One region of the Protofrankia sp. Cr2 genome, then DNA from elsewhere that is predicted to be linked to it. Evidence: predicted binding sites of a transcription regulator. Region 1 holds the regulator's gene; the other holds the start of a gene.
The links. Region 1 encodes LexA, which represses DNA repair genes until DNA is damaged. Its sites were predicted from a motif close to CGAACNNNNGTTCG; they were not measured.
Positions count from the first base shown of each region.

Region 2: the regulator LexA is predicted to act here: its motif matches at 2,353-2,366, upstream of U9978_RS01355 (DUF222 domain-containing protein).

Region 1 covers NZ_CAUVXG010000030.1:37,748-42,163, reverse strand. The annotation lists gene hflX (GTPase HflX) at 1-358, opposite strand, end outside; gene U9978_RS14785 (EAL domain-containing protein) at 339-1,247, opposite strand; gene miaA (tRNA (adenosine(37)-N6)-dimethylallyltransferase MiaA) at 1,297-2,211, opposite strand; gene lexA (transcriptional repressor LexA) at 2,214-2,987, opposite strand; gene U9978_RS14770 (LysM peptidoglycan-binding domain-containing protein) at 3,269-3,559, shown strand; gene nrdR (transcriptional regulator NrdR) at 3,669-4,118, shown strand; gene U9978_RS14760 (vitamin B12-dependent ribonucleotide reductase) at 4,195-4,416, shown strand, end outside.
Region 2 covers NZ_CAUVXG010000001.1:308,949-313,364, reverse strand. The annotation lists gene clpB (ATP-dependent chaperone ClpB) at 1-1,523, shown strand, start outside; gene U9978_RS01355 (DUF222 domain-containing protein) at 1,525-2,331, opposite strand; gene U9978_RS01350 (polysaccharide deacetylase family protein) at 2,488-3,300, shown strand; gene U9978_RS01345 (hypothetical protein) at 3,664-4,416, shown strand, end outside.

The DNA.
Region 1 (4,416 bases):
CCTCGCACAGCTCCCGTGCCTTGCCGGAACCGACGTACGTGGCCGCGTCGGGGGTGTCGCGCCGCTGGACGAGTGCGTCCAGGATGACCGAGCCGGCCGTGTTCGCGAGTGCCGCGAGCTCGGTCATGGAGGTCGCGACGTCCGTGGCGGTCCCGGCGGTCCACACGCCGATGAGGACGACTCGTTCCAGCCGGAGCTGACGGTACTCGACCTCGGTGACGTCGTCCAGTTCGGTCGTCAGACCCGGTACCCGGCGCAGGGCCGCCCGGTCGGCGAGATCGAGTCCCTCACCGGTGGCGTCGAAGAAGTGGTTGCGGACGTGGTCGCGGATGGAGTCCTCAATGGCGGGAAGCGTCATATCGCCCTTCTCTGACGCGGTTGGATGCCGGCGGTCGCATCGGTACGGTGGCGGGGGGGTGGGAGGATGATCCCGAGCGCTCATGCCGGCGGTCCGGTCGGCCACGGCCGAGCGCGATCATTCGGGCGTCGTCAGTGGGAACGGGTGGACAGAACAACCGGCCGGCGCCGCGGTCACAGTTCATCGCGGCCAACCTGGACGCGATGACCATGCTGTCAACGCCTTCTGCCGTCACCACCAGCCGCCGTCGGTGAGCCAGCGTGATGATCGAGGCCAGTACGGCTTCACCTTCCAGGTCCCGCTGCATGGCGCGGAGGAAGCGTCCGTCGATCTTCACCATGTCCAGTGGCAGGACGTCAAGAGTCGACATGGAAGCGTACCAGGTTCCGAAGCCGTCGACGCCCACCGCCGGTCCGAACGAGCGTAGGTGGCTCAACAGACGGGGTACCCCGATGTGCGCGAGCCCAAGAGTCTGTTCGGTGAACTCCAGCCCGAGGGCTCCCGGTGGCAGCCCGCGGCCAGCCATGAGGCGTTCCACCTCGACCGCGAAGTCCGGCCGGGTCAGCTGGTCGGCGGTGACGTTCACCCACAGTCGGGGCGGGCGGATGGTGGTCCCCGAAGCCATCTCGTGCCATGTCCGAGCCTCCGCAACAGCAGTTTGAAGGACCCAGCGGCCGACCTGTTCGGACAGGCCTGCGGCTTCGGCGACCGGCATGAACTGCGCCGGGTTCAGCAGACCATGGTCGGGATGTTGCCAGCGCAGAAACGCCTCCATCGCCGGAACCGATCCGTTGCGCAGGTCCACCTCGGGCTGGTAATGCAGCTGCAACGACCCGTCGTCAAACGCGGCACACAGGGCCGGGACGAGGTTCAGCTCGAGCGCGGTCACAGCTGTCTCCAGACGCCGGGATGAACGGGTCGCCGGTACCCATCGCCCGTCAGGCTGAGCGGATCATGCCCGCCACCTGGTCGACGTCAGGACGGTCCAGCCAAATTATGCGGGGATCGCGGCGAAACCACGACCGTTGTCGGCGGACGAATCGGCGCGTCGCGGCAATTGTTGCAAGTCGGGCCGATTCGCCTGATTCGATCGTGCCATCCAGCCAGGCCAGAACCTGGGCGTAACCCAGCGCCCGCGAGGCGGTCCGTCCGCTCCGAAGCCCCATGTCGGCGAGCGTTCGGACCTCCTCGACCATGCCGGCAGCCCACATGTCGCCCACGCGGTCGGCAACCCGGGCGTCGAGCTGGGGATGGTCGAGGCCGATCTGAACGACGTCATAGACCGCGCGGTGCTCTGGTAGGGAGGCGGTGAAGCCGCCGGTCAGCTCCACCACTTCCAGCGCGCGCACGATACGACGACCGTTGCCGACCAGTATGGCGGCAGCTGCCTGCGGCGCGCGTGCGGTCAGGTCGGCATGCAACGCGGCAGCCCCACGTTCGGACAGCTCCCGTTCAAGGCGTGCGCGCACCGCCGGGTCGGTGCCGGGAAACCTGAGATCGTCGATGACAGCCCTGATGTAGAGTCCGGAGCCGCCGACGAGTACCGGGGTCCGGCCGGCAACCAGCAGATCGTCGATGACTGCTCGTGCCCGTGCCTGGTACGACGCCACGTCGGCGGTGTGGGTGACGTCCCAGACGTCAAGGAGATGGTGCGCAATGCCCTTGCGGTCTCGCGTCGGCACCTTGGCCGTGCCGATGTCCATGCCGCGGTAGAGCTGCATGGAGTCGGCGTTGACGATCTCGCCGCCGAGGGTGGCGGCGAGATCGATCGCGAGCTCGCTCTTGCCGGCCGCCGTCGGACCGACGACCGCAACCACTCGCCCGGCCTTCATCCGGTCCGCCCGACCTGCCATGTTCAGACCCGGCGTAGTACCGCGACGATCCGACCGAGGATCGATGCTTCGTCACCCGGAATATCGGCATAGGCCGGGTTCTGTGGCTGGAGCCATACGTGCCCGTCACGGTGACGCAACGTCTTGACCGTGGCCTCGCCGTCGATCATTGCGGCGACTATCTCGCCGTTGTCCGCGACCGGCTGCTGGCGGACGACTACCCAGTCCCCGTCGCAGATCGCGGCATTGACCATGGAGTCTCCGACGACTCTCAGCATGAACAGCGTGCCCTCGCCGACGATCTCACGGGGAAGCGGGAAGATGTCCTCGATCGCCTGCTCGGCGAGGATCGGCCCACCCGCTGCGATACGGCCGAGGACGGGCACGTAGGCCGCTTCCCGGCGGGCGTCGGGCGGGGCGGTGGACTCCCCGGTGCCGGCCGTCAGGGCCGGCGGCGGCCCGAGGTGGAGGCTGTCGCGTGCCGTCGGCCGTACCGGCGTGTCCGCAGAGAGCACTTCCATGGCCCGCGGACGGTGCGGGTCACGACGCAGGAAGCCCTTCTCCTCCAGCATCTTGAGCTGATGCGCGACGCTGCTCGTGCTTGTGAGCCCGACCGCTTCGCCGATCTCGCGGACACTGGGCGGATATCCGCGGCGCTCGACGGCATTGCGGATCACCTCCAACACCTTGCGCTGGCGGGGGGTCAGGCCCGACGCGTCCGCCGGCCCATCCGGCAGGTCGCGCACGGTACCGCGCGGTGGCCGGCCACGTCGGGTGCGGTTGGGGTCGGTGGTCATACCTGCCGTTCTCCTTCGTTTTGCGGTCGTGACAGACTCCGCTCTCTGCATACCTGGTGTTTTCGCCAGGAACCGGAGCCGGTGGTCACGACCGACATCTCATCGGTACGACCGTAACCGCAGCGACCGGATTTCTCAAACGTCTGTTCGAGCGTGTCGCGACGATTCCGTCGGAGCCATGAGGTACAAAATCGATCAGACGTTCGATCGAACGGATGTTCGTAGTTCGTGATCTCGAGGGGTGAAGGGGTGTGTTGAACAGGTGCGTGGTGGAGCAGCCGGTGCTGCCTCCACTGAGATTGACCAGGCGGGGCCGGCTGGTCCTGATTGTCCTCGTCGCGGTCGTCTTCTGTCTGATCTTGTCCGTCGCGCGGGTGACATCGCTGGCCGCACCGCGTGGCGCTGGGGCTTCCAGTCGTGTTCACGTGGTCCAGCCCGGGGAGACCTTATGGGGTATAGCGCGTGTGCTGGCTCCCGAGGGTGACACTCGGGTGATTGTGGCGCGGCTGGCCGGTATGAACCAGCTTGCCACTATCGATCTTGTTCCCGGGCAGACGCTTCGTCTGCCCTGACCGTCCGACACGCCGACCGTTTGCCAGTTCGTGGTGGTGGGCCCTATGGTCGACCACAACATGTAGTAGTTACCGAGTTGTAAGTTTCCAAGATCTTGGGGGATCGTCCGTGCGATGCCCGTTCTGTCGACACCCGGACAGCAGGGTGGTTGACAGCCGCGAGGCTGAGGAGGGCGCCGCGATCCGCCGTAGGCGATCATGCTCATCCTGTGGCCGTCGGTTCACGACGATCGAGGAGGCATCACTGCGGGTGATTAAGCGCAGTGGTGTGACCGAGCCGTTCAGCCGCGCGAAGGTGGTGGCGGGTGTGCGCCGGGCATGTCAGGGTCGACCGGTCGAGGCCGACGCGCTGGCTCAGCTCGCTCAGCTGGTCGAGGACAGGTTGCGTGCGTCGGGAGCGGCTGAGATTCCCTCGGACGAGATCGGCCGGGCGATTCTCAGCCCACTGCAAGATCTTGACGAGGTCGCCTACCTGAGGTTCGCCTCGGTGTATCTGGCCTTCGAGTCCCTGGCGGACTTCGAGACCGCGATCGCGGGCCTTCGGGCGCAGACCGGATAGTTCACGGGCCGGCGCGTTGCCGTCCCTGCCGTACCCGCCACACGCCGTACCCGCCACACGCCAGACGAGGAGCGCCATGACCGAGACCCGTGGCACGAAGTCGAGCCGGTCCGCTGGTAAGAGCACCGGCCTGACGGTCGGACGTGTCCATACCTCGCCCGGGGTCCATCCCTACGACGAGGTCACCTGGGAGCTGCGGGACGTCGTCATGACCAACTGGCGGGACGGTTCGGTCAACTTCGAGCAGCGCGGGGTGGAGTTCCCCGACTTCTGGTCGGTGAACGCCACGAACATCGTC
Region 2 (4,416 bases), on a different contig from region 1:
ACCACGGCGTACGCATCACCGATGCAGCCCTCGTCGCCGCAGCCACCCTCTCCGACCGGTACGTCAGTGGGCGGTTCCTGCCCGACAAGGCAATCGACCTGGTGGACGAGGCCGCATCCCGACTCCGAATGGAGATCGACAGCCGACCCGTGGCCATCGACGAGCTGGAACGGGCCGTACGGCGTCTGGAGATCGAGGAGATGGCGCTGTCCAAGGAGAGCGACGACGCGTCCAAGGAACGCCTTGGCCGCCTCCAGCGCGAGCGGGCCGACAAGCGGGCGGAACTGACAAGTCTCACCACCCAGTGGCAGGCGGAGAAGAGTTCCATCGTCGAGGTGCAGAAGGTCAAGGAAGAGCTGGAGAACGCCAAGCGCGCCGTTGAGGTCGCCGAACGGGATCTTGATCTGGCCAAGGCAGGAGAGCTGCGCTACGGCATGATCCCGATGCTGGAGAAGCGGCTCGCGGCGGCAACCGACGCACTACCCGGCCCGGACGAGCCCGGCGGCGCGATGCTGAAGGAGGAGGTCGGCCCGGACGACGTCGCCGAGGTCGTCGCATCCTGGACGGGCATTCCCGCCGGGCGGCTCCTGGAGGGTGAGAGCGCCAAACTGCTCCGCATGGAGGACGAACTGCATGCCCGCGTGATCGGGCAGCATGCCGCGGTAGGTGCTGTCTCCGACGCCGTGCGCCGCGCCCGTGCCGGCATCTCCGACCCGGATCGGCCGACCGGCTCCTTCCTGTTCCTCGGTCCTACCGGCGTCGGCAAAACCGAGCTCGCGAGGGCACTCGCCGACTTCCTGTTCGACGACGAACGCGCCGTGGTGCGCATCGACATGAGCGAGTATGCCGAGAAGCACTCGGTGGCCCGGCTCATCGGCGCGCCGCCCGGCTACATCGGGTTCGAGTCCGGCGGGCAGCTCACCGAAGCCATCCGCCGCCGTCCGTACAGCGTGATCCTGCTCGACGAGGTCGAGAAGGCCCATCCCGACGTCTTCGACATTCTGCTGCAGGTGCTCGACGACGGACGCCTCACCGACGGTCAGGGTCGAACGGTCGACTTCCGCAGCACGATCGTAGTAATGACGTCCAACCTCGGGTCGCAGTTCATCGCGGACCCGACCCTGTCACCCCAGGTGCGACGCGACTCTGTGATGGTCATCGTCCGGGAGGCGTTCAAGCCCGAGTTCCTCAACCGACTTGACGACGTTCTGGTCTTCGATCAGCTGACCAAAGAAGATCTCGCCCGCATCGTCGACCTCCAGCTCGACCGACTGCGGGCCCGGCTCACCGACCGGCGGATCACGCTCACAGTCGCGGGCCCAGCGCGAGTCTGGCTCGCCGACGCTGGCTTTGACCCGGTCTTCGGGGCGCGCCCGCTGCGCAGGCTGGTGCAGACCTCGATCGGTGACTCGCTCGCTCGGGAGCTGCTCGCCGGAACAGTCCGTGACGGTGACGAGGTCGTCGTGGATGTCGACCCGGACCGACCCGGTCTCCGTGTTCAACCAGCCGTCCGGGCGGTGTGACTTAGAGCGCCCGGCAATAGGGACGCGGCGGGTTCAACCCGATGGGTTCAACACCCTGGCCATGCACCTGGGAAAGATCCGCCTGGCCCAGGTAATGCCTGGCGATTTCGATCAGGGCGTCCGCCCGCCGCTGCGCTTTTGACCGGTCATCACCCGCTACGGGTGCGCCTCCCATCGCCGCGTCCAACGCCGCAGTGACGGTCTCCCCACCCTCGGCGTCGAACTGGGCATCCAGGAACACCTTGCCCTCAACCGACGACGATAGGATCAATCCGCGCGCCCGATGGGCCCTGTCACGGTCCCTGTCCGCGCCGTCGGGATCAGACGCCTGCGCCCAGTAACGCACGACCCGCCCCAACGTCGCCGGGTCCGTCCCCCGAGCCGCGAATGTGAACATCCCATGGGATTTGATTGCCGCCTCCCGACGTTGTGGCGTCACCGCTGAGGTCACCGCATGAACATGGGAGAAGGACACATCACCCTCCCGGAACACGGCCGTCAGTTCTGGGAACACCGCCAGCTCCCGACTCGCGCGCAGCACTGCCGACCCTGCGGAGCGCGACACCCCGCAGCGGAAGCGCAGCCACGCCTGCACTGAGAGAAAGCCGTCGGCCTGCCACCACCGCGACCTGTCCAAACGATCGATCGACCTGACCCACAATGCCTCCAAGGCGTTGGTGAACCGACGTAACTCCATGACAAACTCCGCCACCTCCCGTGCCGACAATTCCGATGGATCGAACCCGGCCGCCATGCCCCGCAGCCCGGGCAGGTCAGCCAACCCACTGTCGGTCATACTGCCGGTCATACCGCCACCCTCACCAAGAGTCGAACCTATGTTCGAATCATAGCCGACGAATCAGCCGCGATCAACCCGTCGATGACATGCCGCACCCGCGCCATCGAACCTGCGCAGTGCTGTGACGTCCGGTTGTGGCGCGGATTGCGGCGCTAGGGTGTTCCGGTGTGTGTTCCCGGTCGGCTGACCCGCCGCGGCCTGATGGCCGGGGTCGCCGTGACTCTCATGGGATGCTCGGCGACCGCAAGCAACGCCGGTCGAGCCGAAGCCCAGCCCGAGGCGGGCGCACCCTCCCCCGCGCCGACGGCACCCGCAGCCGCATCCCAACCGGCGCAACCGCCGGCAACCGCGTTGACGCCGACCGCGGCGGGCGGGCCCGCAGCCGAACTGATGCGCGCGAGTTCAGGACGCCCGGAGGTGGCCCTGACATTCCACACCAACGGTGACATCGCCCTGGTCGACGGGCTCCTCGCCGCCGTGGCACAGGCACATGTGCCGATTACCTGCATGTTCGTGTGCAACTGGCTGGAACGGTATCCGGACTACGCCCGTCGCGTCAGAGATGGCGGGCACGAGATCGGGAACCACACGTACACCCACCTCGCCGATCTCGACCGACAGAGCGTTTCCGTGGTGCGCACGGAGGTGGAGCGCTCGCAAGAGATCATGGACCGAGTGACCGGCGGACCGGGGGACTACTTTCGGCCTTCAGCGATGCACCACAGCACTCCGACGGTGCTCGCCGAGGCCGGCCGCGCCGGTTATGCTCACTGCCTGTCCTACGATGTGGATCCCCTCGACTACACCGACCCCGGTGCCGACGCTGTGGTCACGCGCACGCTGGCAACGGTCCAACCCGGCTCGGTGATAAGCCTGCACTTCGGGCATGCCGGTACAATTCCGGCCCTGCCGCGGATCGTCGTCGGCCTGCAGCAAAAAGGGCTACGGCCGGTGACGGTACGCGACCTGTTCGCCTGACTTCCGCTCGTCTGATCCCCGCGGGAGGCGGCCTCACTCCTAAGTGGTCGGCGCCGGAAGTTGTTCGGGGGGTGTCGGATGTCAGGTGGATGCGTCGCGAGGCGGAGGACGCCCAGGTAGCGGTGTTCTACCTGGGCTGACGACAACGAAGCGAGGCGCCGCCTGGCGCCGGCAGACCCTGGACGAACTTCCGGCGCCGACCACTAAGGCGGGCAAACGGTCACTCATGCTACAATTCGGACGCCTCTTGTGACCGCATGCCTGTGGCCTGACCCTGACCATGTCGGAGTGACGCGTGGCAGCGACGATCCGTCATCCTGGCCGGCTCTCTGACCGAGAGTTCCCTGACCTCGGACCGGGTGGATGAACCGGCCCACCGACTGGGATGTGCTGGAGCTGGACGGCGACCCGGCCCCGGGTGATCCGTTCTCCGTCCGCCAACTCGCCCAGCGGTTCCTGGAGTTCGCCGCGGACGTCGAGCACGCCCGCAGGCAGGTGACGGCGATGACCGCCGGCGGAGTCGCCCGGTCCTGGATCGGCCGGGCCGGCGACGCCTACCGCGACGAGCTGGAGACGTTCCCCGGGCAGTTACAGAAACTCGAGACCTCCTACCGGATGGCCGGCCGGGCGCTGAACGCCTACGAGCCGGTCCTGGTTGCGGCGCAGGCCCAGGCCGACCGGGCGCTGTCGCAGGGTCGGGAGGCGCGTGCCCACCGTGATCAGACCCGGATGCTGGTCGACCCGGCACAGACCGCACTGGCCTCGGCACTGTCGACCGTCACCGACCTGGCCCCGGCCTTCCACTCCCCGCCCGTCCATACCCCAGCCGTCGGCGTTCCCCCGCCCGATCCGGCGCAGGTGGCGCAGGCGATCCGCAATCAGCAGGCGGCCCAGGTCCGCCTCGACCAGGCACGCGGCTCCGTACGGGCCGCCCAGGACGACCTCGACGCCGCCCGCCGGCTCGCCCTCGCTGCGAGGCAGCTGCGCGAGGATGCGGCAACGAGCTGCGCCCGCGCCATCCGCGACGCCTCCCACGCCGGGATCCGGAACAGACCCTGGTGGTCCTGGGAATGCCTGAAGGAACGGGCGGGGACGCTCTGGCACGCCGCCGTCGAA